DNA from 2 places in the Oceanobacillus sp. AG genome. Region 2 is predicted to be linked to the other one. Evidence: riboswitches for the same ligand, from Rfam matches in the RefSeq annotation. Region 2 holds a riboswitch; the other holds the start of a gene.
The links. A riboswitch is a leader RNA that binds a small molecule or an ion and turns the genes downstream of it on or off. The one in region 2 is predicted to bind FMN.

Region 1 (7,718 bases), on a different contig from region 2:
TCCATTTTTCTGGTTCAATGACTCGGTTTCTTTTAATCTCAATATGCTGCACGCCGAATGTCTTACCAGTTATAAACTTCTGTGTGTTTTTACGAAGTCTTGTTGCTGCTTCATCTATTGTCTCTTCTTTATTGATGAGTATATTCACCGTCACATAACTGTCTGAATGATAAGTTGTCAGCATTAGTTCTGGAATATAGAATTTGCTTAATTCAAATTTCTTCCAAAGCTCTGTTTTTACTTCAAGTGGATCAAAATCCATCCCGCCGAAAGCGACAAACCCTGTTGCCGGCACCGTCGAGTAAGGATTATCAATCCAAGTATGCTCTAACGCTTGCTTCCATAAATCCTCTGTTTCCTGAAAACGATTCTCTTCAGCTATTAACGTTTGCACACTGCCAACTCCAGTTATTGCTAGGGTGCGATTCGGATTCATCCAATAAAAGCGGTCTTTAACAAACTGCTTCGCCCCCTCAAATATAAGGAGAGGGTCTTTATTTTCTATTTTCTTCGTCAAACTGAAAAGCTTGGATGATTCATTTGGGCCGATGGAATTCTTTACGGCTGCTATTTTTTCTTCAAGCTCTTTCATTTGAATATCGATCATAACTATACCTCCGATAAATACCACTAAAAAACACCTATAACCATTTTATGCTCTTTTCATCACTTTCTCAAGAAAAGGACCGTTTTTTGATAATTAAGCCAAGAAAATGGAACATAGCAGGAGATATGGAGGAAAATAAAAGAAATTGACACTTGTCCTTTATTTTCATAAGATTAATAGGATAGCGTGGAGGGGGAACATTTATGGATACTGTTAATAAAAATTCAATAAAAGAGGCATTGAACGAGAAATCAGGCTTTGACGTCTGGTGGCGCTTGATGCGTCCGCACACACTTACAGCATCGTTTATCCCTGTATTCGTCGGTACGATGCTTGCTTATCATGATGGAACCATCAACTGGACCTTATTTCTCGCCATGCTCGTAGCGTCCTTATTAATTCAGGCTGCGACAAATATGTTTAATGAATACTATGATTATAAACTTGGTCTAGATACAGAGGAATCAGTTGGGATCGGCGGCACGATTGTTCGTGATGGGATAAAGCCGAAAACAATTCGAAGTCTTGCTATTACATTCTATGGAATTGCTGTTATTCTTGGTGTTTATATTTGTATCGAGTCAAGTTGGTGGATTGCTATTATCGGTTTAATATGTATGGCAATCGGTTATCTATATACTGGAGGACCTATTCCAATTTCATATACACCACTTGGTGAGTTGTTTTCCGGTGTACTAATGGGGACAGTCATTATCGGCATCACGTATTTCATCCAGACTCTAACAATTACGAGTGAAGTAATTTGGATATCGATTCCAGTTACCATTTTTATCGGCAGCATCAATTTATCCAATAATATTCGGGATCGTGACGGGGATAAAGCTGGCGGAAGAAAAACTATTGCTGTACTGATCGGCAGGAAAAAAGCAATTACCGTGCTTGCAGTACTATTTAGCATTGCTTACGGCTGGACATTAGCTTTAATTATTGCACGTCTCTTGCCTATCTGGACACTAATCACTTTCCTTAGCGTACCGAAAGCCGTAACTGTCATCAAAAACTTCCGTGGTAAGACCGAACCACTCGAAATGATGCCCGCAATGATTGCAACTGGAAAAACGAACACCATTTACGGCTTCTTACTTGGAATATCCCTCGTCATTGCAGCATTTGTCTAAGCGTGCTTGTCACTGCTTAATTTCTTGAATGTTGCCTGAATGAAAAGGAGCGATTTTGATGAAGACCTATCTTTCGGATGATAAATTAGCTTATTTCCGTAAGCGGTTGCTCGAGTTAAAAGCGGAAACGGAAAAGCTTTCCAGTCAATCTACTAATAAATCACCGAACGACTCGATCCAAGAGCTGTCTGATTATGGCAATCATCCAGCTGACCTGGGTACAGAACAGTTTGAACAAGAGCGTGATGCTGGAATGGAACTCGTTCACAAGGAACGGTTACAAGCGATTGATGATGCGCTGGAGCGGATTGATAATAAAACGTATGGTATGAGTGTCGTATCACAAAAGCCAATACCGGAGGAAAGACTTGATGCTATCCCAACTGCAAAAACACTTGTAGAAGAAGAATAAAAAAACACACCTAAGAATAGTAGGCAGGATCATTCGCCAATGACCTTGCCTACTATTCTTTTTAAAAAGTACAGCCCTTGCCAGATAATCAGGTTCTATTATATTTCTCCAAAACATGAAAAAAGGTTCAGCCTCAATTATTTGAGATGAACCTTTTTTGAATGTATATTATGCAGCTAAATTTGTTTGTTTCTGTTCAATCCAGCTGCGCATTTTTATGAACACGGGAACAAATAACATTCCGACAATAATTCCTTTCAGCAAGTTAAATGGAAACACCCCAACAAGAACGGCGCCCCACGCCATTTGTTCACTCATATCCCATCCCATAAACCATGCATAAGCAGGCAGAATAACATAATAATTTAATACAGACATTCCAACTGCCATAACGATTGTTCCTGTAACTAAGCCGGAAACGATCGATTTTACACCTTTATGGAACTTATGATAAATAAGTGAAACTGGAAGGACAAACATTACACCTGCAAGAAAATTAGCTAGAACACCGACCGGGTCTCCTGATCCAGACACCGCGAAATAAAGCACGTTCTTAATGAGAACGACAGCTACACCAGCAAGTGGTGAAAAAATAAGTGAAGCCATCAATGCCGGTACATCACTAAAATCAATTTTTAAATATGGTGGTAGGAACGGCAGCGGGAAATTCAAGAAAAATAAAACAAGCGCGATTGATCCTAGCAGTGCTAAAATAATAAGTTTTAATAACTTTGAAGATTGCTTTGCAGATTTTTGCATCTCCATCTTCCTCCTTCATCGTTTGCTAACCGATTCTAACTCGTGATGAAGGATCGCCTTGCCATTTTGACAACTCTTCTGTTCCAGCGTCTTAAAATTTCTTTTAAGACAGAAAAACCCTAAAGCCGTAAATGGGGCTTTAGGGTTTGGGAATACAAGAGTAAATGAAGGTACACGAAAAAGCACCTTGATTTGGCTCGACATCTTCTCCCATCCAGACTGTAACTGTCGGTCCTGGAATTACACCAGATCAACCATAAGAATTGAAATTATGGTTCGCGGACTTAGAGTAAGTATACCCCTCACCGCCGGTCGGGAATTGCACCCTGCCCCGAAGATTAGAATCGATTATTCAATTACTAACAATAAGTATACTACATTTTTAATAAATTGCAAGAGACGTGCTCAAGCAAAGAAGGAAGTGTTCTTACAGTAAGTGTTGACTTTCACACAAGGGTATTAGAGCGACTAAGCCTCTGGTAAGCCAATCGGAATTCTTCTTTATCGGTTGGAGGAGTGTGAAGTTTGATAGCTGCTCGTCGTGTTGCAAGCTAACTCAAGAAGTAATATATTTAGGCTTTGCTGAAGTGCCTAATAAATTTTGTTAACCGCAAATTCCTAAGCTTATCCAAGAAAAAGGTGCGGCAAGATCGCCGCACCTTCCCCATCATTCATCTGTATTAATAAATAGTTTCCCGTCTGTTTGAGCTCTTGTTTCATTCCCATAATCATCGACTGCGATTACTTCGATAACTGCTCCTTCTGCAACAACATTGCTTGTTGCTGTCCAGTAGCCGACATAATGTCCTTCAGATGTTTCCATCATCGGTAATTCAGTCGGGTTGGAATTCACATTCGTGAGCGGCATATGGACGACAAATGTGGACTTTAAGCCAGGCTCACTGTCAAATTCGAACTTCACGCTTTCCCCTGCACCCAAGTACACATCTTCTTCAGGCGTCAGATTCTCGATTGCAGGAGGTGTGAAGTCGACATCCAACGATACAGCTTCAGACGTTGAATTGCCCGCCAAGTCGGCCGCTGTAACTTCAATGTCATTTATCCCTTCATCAAGAATAATTCGCAGAGAGTAATTCCCATCATCAATCTTAGCGCGCTGTCCGTTTACCTCGACATAATCAAGATTAGCATCCTCAACTGTTCCTTCTACCGTAACAGTTTCACGATTTGTTTTCTCGCCGTCTTCAGGATTGTCGATGGTGAGTGCTGGCGCTTCTGTATCCAAGACAACTGTTACAGGTTCGGATTCCATAATTTCTGTATCATCCAGTATGGTGACCGCAACCAACTCATTATCACCTTCCGCAAGCGTTGCAGGAATTGCAAATTTACCGTCATCTCCAACTTCAACTGTATCTACTTCTTCTCCATTATTTACTAATTTAATGAAGGTAGTCGGTGAAGCAGTACCTTCTACAGTAACTTCTGTTTCATTCGTGATTAGTCCATCTTCGGGAGACGTAATGACCGCTTCTTCCACCTCGTAGTTTACTCTGGCACGGATCATATAGTTCCCTTCATCTGCCGGGGATTGATTCCATGCACCGCCTACATATTGGAAGCTTCTTTCTGCGTTCGGCCCGTTTTCATCTGTTGCTAGACCCGGTGCATTTGTATTCACATCTCGTTGAATATAGACCATATAGAAATCACCATTTACTTGAATCGCATGTTCACTTAAGTCAACAACCGTCCACTCATCCAGACTCCGAATTGCCTCTGCTTCAACTGGACCGGCAATTCGCTCACCTGGAGTGCCATCCGGCCCACTTGCATCCCATACCTCAACGGCAAATTCCGTACCTCCTGGAACTGGCCAATCGTCATCATGGAATTGGAAAACCCCATCCGTTACAATTGCCGATTCTTGTCCTTCATCAAGGGACATACGAACTGCCCAGCCATTACCAGCATCATAGAATGCACGAGCATTTTCCGCTGTTCCATCATCATAGCCAATCTCTCCGCCCGGAACGGTGTAGAAAGGTTCTAATTCAATATTAATCGTACCATCAGAAGTAAAGTCAGCTTCTACTTCTGCTCCATGATAGCCACGAGCTAGTACTTTTAGCGTATATACGCCTTCATAAGCAGTGATCGTAAAGGAACCATTTTCATCTGTCGTAACCGCTTCCACATTCGCATCTTCTACAATTAGAAGTGTAGCGTCTGCAATTCCCTCACCAGTTACTGCATCAGTTACCGTACCTGAAACGGTGTATTCATCTTGTTCTTCTAGAGTAAAGTTAACTGTTGTAGATTCATCTGCCTCGACTGTTACATTTTCTTCTGCAGGATGATAACCATAACTTTCTGCAACTACGGTGAAGTCACCAGCAGCATGAGTAATAGAGAAGGACCCATCTGCAGGATTCGTATTCACTGACCTTCCGCTTTCAAGCACGCTGACAGTCGCTGCCAATGGTAAAGCGGCAGGTGTAATTGCATCTTCTTTAACCGATTCTTTTTCATCTGGAAATGCTGGTTTTAGTTTATCAGGATCAATTGGGGCCTTCTTCATTCCGATACTATTAAGGCCTAACAATAATCCAGCGGAAGAATTCATTCCGATGTTCGGTGCTTGTGCTGACTCACTTCTTGACGTATCAGCAAGCCCAACATCATCAATATACCAACCATCTCGGGTAATGCTGATGTCAGAAGTCAGATTAAATCCGATATAAACTCTTTCCCCGCTATAATCAGATAGATCAATTTCCGACTCAATCCAGCCATCGGAAACATTAGTGATTCGCTCTAACTGTTCCCAGTTTTCCATATCACTAGAAATATACACATGCCCGTAATCCCAGTTATTCTCGAGATTGTACCACTGGCTGTATTGTAAATACGCTTCTCCTTCAGGTAAATCAATCGGCGGCATGACTAATGTTGAATTTTCATAGTTATTATAGGTTCCGCTTAAATTTGTTGCATACACATTTTCACCGGAAAAGGCTTCACCCGGTCCGGAAGTTGGGATTCCGTGTTCCCAACTGCTATTTTCTCCGAATACCGTCCATCCGCTAGGTGCCTTTTCAAAGTCCTCAAAATAACCTACTGTAATTCCTGGTTCTACCGTTACACTGTAGGAATCGGTTGTTACCGAATTATATCCGAAATCATTGATTTCAAAGTGATACTCAAATGTTCCCTCTTCAATATCCTCACCTGGAACAGTTACCGTGTACTCACCTGACAAATGATCTCCAGATACCCGCTTCGCTTCGATCCGGTTATCTTCGTAGACAAGTTCTACAGAGGTTACACTTATATTATCTTCTGCAGTAATTGTTACATCAAGATCCATACCCGCATATATCACTTCAGGGGCATCATGACTATAAGTTGGTGCTTCTGTATCCTCTCCATCTTTACTTACAGCCCCATCAATGACACCTAGTCCGGAAACAACGGAAGATACTGCTTCATATGCATCCAGCAGTCCGTGGCCATATCCGTTATTCGGTGACTCAGGGAATGTATCGTCCGTTAATGGTGTTGCCGTAGTAGATAGAATTTCCTCGATTTCATCAACTGTCAAATTCGCATTTGCTTGTTTTATTAACGCTACAGCTCCTGAAACGGCTGGTCCTGCCATCGAAGTTCCATTCCAACCACCTTCATACCCACTGCCAGGTACACTTGAGCGAATATTCACCCCTGGCGCTGAAACATCAGGCTTAATCTCGTCATAAGGAGATGGTCCTTGTAAAGAGAAATTAGCTAAATCATCATTAACATCCGTTGCGCCTGTCGCAAAAGATTCCGGGTAGTTTGCCGGGTTAGCAACCGAACCTGGCCCACCTGGGTTCGTTAATGTTACATTACCAGCTGAGAATTCAGGAAAAATATTTGCTGCGCGCCAGGCAATGACAACATCCCGATACCATTCATCCATTCCCGAACCACCACTCCAAGAGTTATTCACTACATCAGGAGCTTGCGAGACATCTCCGCCTGGAGCCATAATCCACTCAGCTGCAGCAAGTAAATCTGTATCCGTTCCACCCGCTGCCGTAAATGCCTTAACAGCAATCCACTTCGCACCAGGAGCGACTCCAACTTGGTTCGAACCATCCGGCTCAGACCCGACCATCGTCCCGGTTACATGTGTACCATGTCCGTCATCATCGTACGGAGTATCCTCTCCGGCCGTAGCGTCAAACCAGCTATACGTGTGATCCGCATCACCCGTGCTTGCATCATAACCGCGGTACTTTTCTTTCAATGCTGGGTGGTCCCACTGAACGCCAGAGTCAATGCTCGCCACAACCATGCCTGTTCCATCGATCCCCATTTCCCAAGCAGCTGGAGCACCGACCCGTTCAATGTTCCATTCGACATTCGCAAGTTCTGCTTCTTCTTTTTCCGCTCTTTCCGATACCGTTGTGTTCAACTGTCGAACTTCATTTGGCAGTAATTTTTCCACTTCAGAAAAAGTAGCGATTTTTTCGGCAACCTCTTTCGTAGCTGTGACTGCCATGCCGTTCACAATATGATAGGAAACAAAATCCTTGGCATTTCCGTTTTCAATTTCCTGTTCAATATACTCTGTCACGTGCTGCTGTGATGCAAAGGAAGTTTCTTTTAATTCAGCAATTACAGCTGATCGTTGCATATGTTCTGCTTGACTCAGTGATAGATTTGATTTTGCCGCATCTTCTCTCATCTTTTTCGCTACATCTTCTACTGCAGCCTTATCTGTAAACTTGACTAGAAAAGTAACAAACTCATCATCTTTGAAACTCTCCAATAGACGCTCATTCACTTTCTGTTC
Region 2 (7,718 bases):
ACAAAGAATGCATCATCTCAAGTAGTTTGGATTTTTACAGTACTCATTTATTTAAGTTTTTTTATCTATAGCAATTTCAGAATTACTCTCGATTTTCCAAACAAATTAGCCTTTCCCCCTTGCCCCCTCCGTTACGTTACATGATAACTTATAATTAACAATAAAGCGAAACTCATTCAGTGGGGGATTACAGACCCTTAATATCTGATAAAATGGAGGGATTTTTTATGAATCATGAAGCACCTAAGTTTTCAATCAGTGAATTCAGCAAGCGGGCCAGAATAACCGTACGCACCTTACGTTTTTATGAAGAGTTAGGTTTACTCGTACCAACTGAAAGAAATGAATCAGGCCACAGACTTTACGGATTAAATGAACTTGCGAAGCTGCAACAAATTCAATCACTAAAGTTTTTGGGCTATCCATTACAAGAGATCAAAGATTTCATAAAAGATGAAATGGATGGTGCTGCGCAGCTCGAGAAATCATTACCTTGGCAGCATAAACTTTTAACCGAAAAGCGGGATGAATTAAATCAGGCAATCGAAGCTGTCGAGCGAGTACAAAACTTACTCAAGGCAGGAAAATCAATCAATTGGACAGTGTTAAGTTCTTTACTTTTTCAAATGGAACATGAGGAAGATCTGAAGGAATGGGCGAAAGAGTATCTCCCGGAATCGGTTGCTAAAGAATACTTTTCCCTGCCAAAAGAATACCAGCAACAACTGGACGTGGAAATGCTTGATTGGCTAGCTAAGTTAGAAAAATTGATACAAGATAATGTCCCTGCAAATTCACCAGAAGCTTTTGAATTACTAATGGGACTAACCGAACTGGCAACAAGACATGTTGAGGATAAAGAAGCCTTTGCGATGGAACTGGAAAAGGCGCAGGAGTTAATGGCTCAGGAGACAATGGATTTTCAGTTCCCTACCATGCTTACCTCTGAACAAGAATCCTATTTAATGAAAATTGGCGAGGAAATGGAGGCATTGTATAAGGAAAATGAGGAATAAATGAATATCATAGAGTTAGGGATAAACGTATTTCCATTTCGCCAAATAGGTACAGCCAGTTGCCACATTTTATTGAACATGATACTTTAATAGTAGTATAATATTTTCCAATAACTTCGGGGCAAGGTGAAACTCCTTACCGGCGGTGTTCAAGTGTTATGCTTGTAAGTCCGTGACCCGTACTCTTTAGGAGACGGTGGAGCTGGTGTAATTCCAGCACCGACAGTTACAGTCTGGATGGGAGAAGTTGTTGCGAAAATTTATGCGATGCCGATTCTAGTATTCTCTCTTTTAAAACAGAAAGGAGCTGCAGAGAGTAAATTAATATAGAGAAATAGCTTCAATCGCGCATTTTAATTGATACGGTTACAACAGAAGCCTTACTCCTAATGGCATATGCAAGAACAAACGGAATTCTTTTATGCATCCTCGCATATTTCCGTATTTCTTAAATGTATGCATGTTTATAAAAACCGTACTCCAACCAAACTCTTTCCTTACCACCCAAACGCCCCGCGGTGGAAAGAATTCAAATACATTATTTTACAAAAGCAGAAGATTACACGTGATCTCTAGAAGGAGGTTTTATTCCATTGTTCACTGGAATTGTGGAAGAAATTGGAACAATCCAATCCATTAAGCGAAATCCCAATTCATTACAATTTAAAATCGCATGTACGACAGTTCTGTCCGATGTGAGTCTCGGGGACAGTATCTCGGTGAACGGTGTCTGTCTAACTGTTCATGAACATGGACCAGGCTATTTCACAGCTGACGTTATGCCCGAAACGGTTAAAGCGACAACGCTCCATACGTTACAGATCGGGAGCCCTGTTAATTTAGAGCGGGCAATGGCAGCGAATGGTCGATTTGGCGGTCATTTTGTCAGTGGCCATGTCGATGGGACTGGAGAAATCATTTCTGTTCGCCGTCATGAAAATGCGAAATACATGGAAATCAAGACAGATCAACAATTGCTGAAATATTTTATTGATAAAGGATCTGTCACGGTCGATGGCACTTCACTAACGATATTTGAAATTACAGGCAATGGATTTGTCATTTCCCTAATCCCTGTCACGCAAGCAGACTCGATTATTGGCGAGAAACAGCTTGGTGATTTCGTGAATATCGAATGTGACATGCTCGCGAAGTATATGGAAAATTTACTTTCTAAAAGATCAGAACAACCAGCAACGAATGGAATTACGAAGGCAACCCTAGCTGAAAGTGGATTTTTAAATGGATGAGGTGAATAAATTGTACGCAACCGTAGAGCAAGCAATCGAGGAATTAAAAGAAGGGAAAGCAATTATTGTAGTAGATGATGAGGACAGGGAAAATGAAGGCGATTTTCTCGCATTAGGCAAATTTGCAACACCGAAAATGATTAACTTTATGGCAAACGAAGGAAAAGGGTTGATTTGCGTTCCGATTGAAGAAGAAAAAGCAAAGCAGCTTTCCTTACCCCTAATGGTACCGGAAAATACGGACCCTTACCGGACTGCATTCACCGTGTCGATTGACCATGTTTCAACACATACCGGGATTTCAGCTTTTGAGCGTTCAACAACAATCTTAAATATGTTGGATCCCGAAGCTAAAGCTAGTGATTTTAATAAACCTGGGCATATTTTTCCGCTGATTGCAAAGAGTGGCGGTGTTGTGGAACGACCTGGTCATACCGAAGCTGCAGTTGATCTAGCTAAACTTGCTGGTGCGGAACCAGTTGGGGTAATTTGCGAGATTATGAGCCCAGATGGAACAATGGCGCGCGGTACGGAACTGAAAAAAGTTGCAGAGCGCTTTGATTTAGTTATTTTAACAATTAAGGACTTAGTAGAATACCGCAAATCGAGCAAAGTTCTTTTATCACGGTGAAATCGTTCGTAAAACCCCGTCTCAAAATAGAGAGAGTAATCAAATCTATCTAATCGGGGGATAACGGACGCTAACACCCTGATTCACGAAAGCTAATTCAGTGGGGGAGGAGCAGTCGACTAAAAACGCGATTCGTTTCGCAACGTCGACACTAACATGTTCTGTGCATCGAAACTTCCACTGAATGAAGTTTTCGTTTTATTACAAATAGGAGAAACATTGAAGGAGAAGAAAAATGAGTAATATTTTCGAAGGTCATTTAGTAGGAACCGATTTAAAAATTGGGATTGTCGTTGGAAGGTTTAATGATTTTATTACCGGTAAGCTACTCGCAGGAGCTGAAGATGCCTTGCGCAGACACGGTGTAAATGAAGATGATATTGATGTTGCGTGGGTGCCGGGAGCTTTTGAAATTCCAATCGTCGCAAAAAAGTTAGCAACATCTAAAAAATATGATGCAGTTATTACACTTGGTACAGTAATCCGCGGCTCTACCCCACATTTTGATTATGTATGTAGTGAAGTTTCTAAAGGTGTCGCTGCGATTAATATGCAAGATGGTATTCCTGTTATTTTCGGTGTCATAACGACCGATACAATTGAACAGGCCATTGAGCGGGCTGGAACGAAAGCCGGAAATAAAGGTTGGGATGCTGCAACAGCAGCTATTGAGATGGCGAATTTGATGAAGCAGATTTCATAACAGCTTGCATGAAGAACTCTCCAATTTTTTGATTTGGAGGGTTCTTTAATTTTATAACGCGATTTATTGAATGTCAGCCCTCCCTGAATGTTGGTCTAATTCTTACACTTTTTATTTCACAGTTGACTTTCCCCTCCCCTCTGATGTAAGATATAAATTACAAAAGCAATCTATATCTTACATTTCATAAAGTAGGGTGACAAATGAAAAACAACGTAAAAATTACTCGAATTAAAAATTCCATGACACAAGAGCAGCTAGCGCGCCAGGTTGGTGTCACCAGGCAAACAATTGGGCTCATTGAAAAAGGGGAATATAATCCTAGTCTCCAGCTCTGTATTAATTTAGCAAAGTCACTTAATAAAACATTGGACGAATTATTCTGGGAGGTCGATACGCAATGAAATCTTGGATATCCTTTCTATTACCGGATGATGAATATAAGGAAAAAAAGATGCTTTACTTTTTCACGGAAGGAGCAATTATCCTTTTTCTTTCCCTTATTGTAATGATGATCTGCAACAAGTTTTTTAATCTGGACACGGAAACTGTCTTATTGGCAGCCATTGCCATCTTCCTCTTTTATGTAACAGGAAGATATATACTAGCCGGGATGGAATATACAGATATTGCCACAAAACATGCGTACAAAAAAGAGTTAAGAGTGATATGCATTAGAACAATTGGATTTGTTATTATTTTTATGGCACTGTATTTGATTTTCATTAATATACCTTCGAGTCTCAACAATTGGGTTGAAATTTTAGGCTTATTGATAAGTGTCAGTGTAGTATCGTTTTTATCGAGTTATATTTCCTTAAAGCGTTCCTATAAGAAAAATAAGGAACTGTTATAATCCTACAAAAACGCACTTTCTTCAGTCTGTTAAGACGAAAAAAGTGCGTTTTAAAATCCCTTATTATTAACTCAAAATTAGAACGTTCCAAAAAACTTCATTTTTTCTCTAATTCACTTACTCTTCTTTCAAGGTTTTCAATTTTCTTTAGCAGGTCTGATATATCAATATACTTCGTTTGAGAATGTGCTTCAGTTGTAGAACTTGTCATCATCATTTTTTCCCCAATAGTAAAGGAAGCCTTTAATCTTTCACCAGTTAGTACATACAATAGTTCCTCAACTTGCTCCTTATATCGATTCTCCAACCAATCCCTTTGAAACTCATTAGCTGTTTCTATCATTAAGAGATTGTCCTTCATTTCAACGGCTTTTGTATTCTTAAACCATGTATCATAGCTTGCCTTTTGAATTCTTTGTTGAATCCTTTCTAAAACCTCTGACCATAATTGTTCAACATCCATTATGTATTAACCTCCAAATCATTTAGGGTAGCAAAATAAGTCTTGAAAAAAAGCCAGATAGCTTATCTGACCTTCAACATCATTCACCAAAATCCAATAAGGTGACAAGCCCCTTATTTCGTCGGCAATTCTTCAATACTATCAATATCCATATACGCCGGGACGACAAATCCTTGCTGAGCACCTTCTAAATTTGGTCCGAGGTCAACAATGTCATCTTTATATTGTTCGGCATAAGTAGCAGCTCCTACTGGAAGCCAAGCGATAAGCATGCCATCGATTTCTCCCTCTGAAAGACTTTCGAATGCGATACCCATATCAAGTGGAGTCAATTCGACCGTGTAACCTAATTCTTCAAGCATTAAAGCAACAACATTCGTTGAAGATAGTTCCGTATCCCAGTTCACATAGCCTAATTCAATAGTCTCTCCATCAACTGGCTCTATTCCTTCCGTCCAAACTTCGACTTTGTCCCGGTTATCTGCAATCCATTCTTCCGCTGCCTCGCGTGGCTCTACTTCATCGCTTTGACCAAACTTGGACATTACTTCATTCATGTCTTCTACTTCCCAGTAAAAGTTATCTAGGAGCTTGAAAGCTGCTGGCTGCTCCTCCTCAAGACCGTGTCTTACCATTGTATGAATATTTTCCGATTCACCTAAAGTACCTTGTGGATCCTCTAAGAATTTCAAATCATATTCACTGAACATCCAATGCGGCTCCCAAAGTGTAACAACAATCGGTTCTTCATTCGCAATTGCACCTTGAAGTTCCGTTAACATCGCCGGTTCTGAACTCGGCAGCAACTCTAGATCCAAATTGTACGCTTCTACCGTTTCCGCTGCTATATTCATTGTTCCAGAACCGGGATCAATCCCGACAATTTCTGTCAGTTCAGATGCATCGTTTTCCTCTTTTTCCCCAGAAGCAGAGTCACTATCATCAGATCCTCCCTGACAAGCTACTAATAAAAGTAAAGTAAGTATGCTTATAAAAATAATACTTTTCTTTCCTATCCATTTCATCGTTTCAGCAAGCCCTCTCTCTTTTTTAGATTTATTTCATTTAACAAGGCGATAGTATACTAGATTATCTTTTACCGCAAAGTGCTTATATCGTGATTTTCCGCCATATTAATGAATCCGTAAAGTTCAGTGGGCTTATGGTCGAGAATCTTGCAAATCCCTTCTATATTTGAATTATTAGACATCATTTCTTTTACATCCGATTACCCATTTACCTCAATATGTTTAATAATTCTAGCTGGATTACCTCCGACTACAACATTATCTGGCACATCTCTCGTCACTACTGCTCCTGAAGCGACAACAACATTATGACCAATCGTTACTCCCGGATTTACTATTGCACTACCACCAATCCAGACATTATTTCCAATCATAATCGGTTTCGCATATTCTATACCCGAATTGCGTTTTATCGGATCAAGTGGGTGTGTCGCTGTATAAAGTTGCACACCCGGCCCGAGCATACAATGATCACCAATTCTCACTTCACATACATCCAAAATAGTACAATCAAAGTTCGCATAGAAATTTTCACCTACATGGGTGTTATAGCCATAATCAAACCGTATATTTGGTTCCATATATATATTTTCCCCTGTAGAGCCAAGTAATTCCTTTAAAATTTCAACTCGTTTTTCCTCATCCGTTTCTAAAGTTTGATTATATTTTCTAACCCTTCGCCTTGCTTCCTTCCGCTCTTTTACTAACAATGGATCTTCAGGATTGTATATTTCTCCAGCTATCATTTTCTCTTTTTCTGTTTTCATTCGATCATTTCCTTTTTTGTATAGTCTCTGTTCCATTATTTCATTTCCACGATTTTTAAAAAATCGTGGACGTTTTTTCACATAAAAACATACATCAGTATCGGCGCGCTACTTCATATCTCATTTACAATTAATCTCCTGTTATTGAGCACTAATTTTTATTCATCTGCCTTATCTTTTCTCGCAACTGTAAAAAATACTGTAAAACCAATCAGAGTCGTTGTAAACATAATCGTCCCCATCGGAACTGCCGACGCTTCATTAATACCCGCAAGCGGGGAACAAAGAGATCCGAGAAGTAACGGCAGCATACCAAGAACAGCGCTCGCACTTCCCGCACGGTGTCCTTGTTTCGCCATCCCTAATGTGAATGTACTTGTCGTAATCATTCCCATTGTAATCATATAAACAAAAATCAAAATGACAATGGCAGCTAAAGGACCTTCAATAATCGTCATGACGAGCAATAATGATGTTGCAGAAAGCGCAACGATGACTGCAGTCTGGAGCATCTTTTTCACGGGAATAATCCCGCTAAAGCGTCCGATAAGAAAGCTCCCCGTAATGATTGCCAATCCATTGATTCCAAATAGCACACTAAATACTTGTGGAGAGACCCCATAAATTCCCTGGTAGACAAATGGAGTCCCCGACACATAAGCAAAACTCCCACCATGGATAAATCCAACAACTAAAGCATAACCGATAAACGAGCGATCCGTAAATAAACTCCCCATCGTTTTTAACGAGGTACCTACTGAGCTTGGGATTCGATTTTCAGGCGGCAAGGTTTCTTTAAGGTTGAAAGCCACAATTACAACCATGATAAGGCCAATTAAAGCTAAAGAATAAAAAATACTCTTCCAATTTGTTGACTCAAACGATAAAATAAAGCCGCCAATCATTGGAGCCATCATCGGAGCAACAGCGTTTATCACCATTAGCAATGAAAAGAACTTTGTAAGCTCTGGGCCACTGAATACATCGCGCACAACGGCACGCGA

Region 1: linked by a shared signal. The riboswitch ahead of GN217_RS05065 (ECF transporter S component) and the one ahead of ribE (riboflavin synthase) in region 2 are both predicted to bind FMN.

Annotation. Positions count from the first base shown of each region.
Region 1 covers NZ_WOWT01000008.1:21,966-29,683, forward strand. Annotated here, with positions in the region: gene GN217_RS05050 (isochorismate synthase) at 1-607, opposite strand, end outside; gene GN217_RS05055 (1,4-dihydroxy-2-naphthoate polyprenyltransferase) at 811-1,746, shown strand; gene GN217_RS05060 (TraR/DksA C4-type zinc finger protein) at 1,805-2,158, shown strand; gene GN217_RS05065 (ECF transporter S component) at 2,327-2,917, opposite strand; FMN riboswitch at 3,116-3,260, opposite strand; gene GN217_RS05070 (S8 family peptidase) at 3,585-7,718, opposite strand, start outside.
Region 2 covers NZ_WOWT01000039.1:3,502-11,219, forward strand. Annotated here, with positions in the region: gene GN217_RS16850 (MerR family transcriptional regulator) at 228-1,016, shown strand; FMN riboswitch at 1,125-1,269, shown strand; gene ribE (riboflavin synthase) at 1,610-2,266, shown strand; partial or broken gene ribB (3,4-dihydroxy-2-butanone-4-phosphate synthase) at 2,277-2,894, shown strand; gene ribH (6,7-dimethyl-8-ribityllumazine synthase) at 3,133-3,600, shown strand; gene GN217_RS16870 (helix-turn-helix transcriptional regulator) at 3,804-4,004, shown strand; gene GN217_RS16875 (DUF3278 domain-containing protein) at 4,001-4,456, shown strand; gene GN217_RS16880 (DnaA N-terminal domain-containing protein) at 4,554-4,919, opposite strand; gene GN217_RS16885 (glycine betaine ABC transporter substrate-binding protein) at 5,033-5,944, opposite strand; gene GN217_RS16890 (sugar O-acetyltransferase) at 6,148-6,714, opposite strand; gene GN217_RS16895 (Bcr/CflA family efflux MFS transporter) at 6,873-7,718, opposite strand, start outside.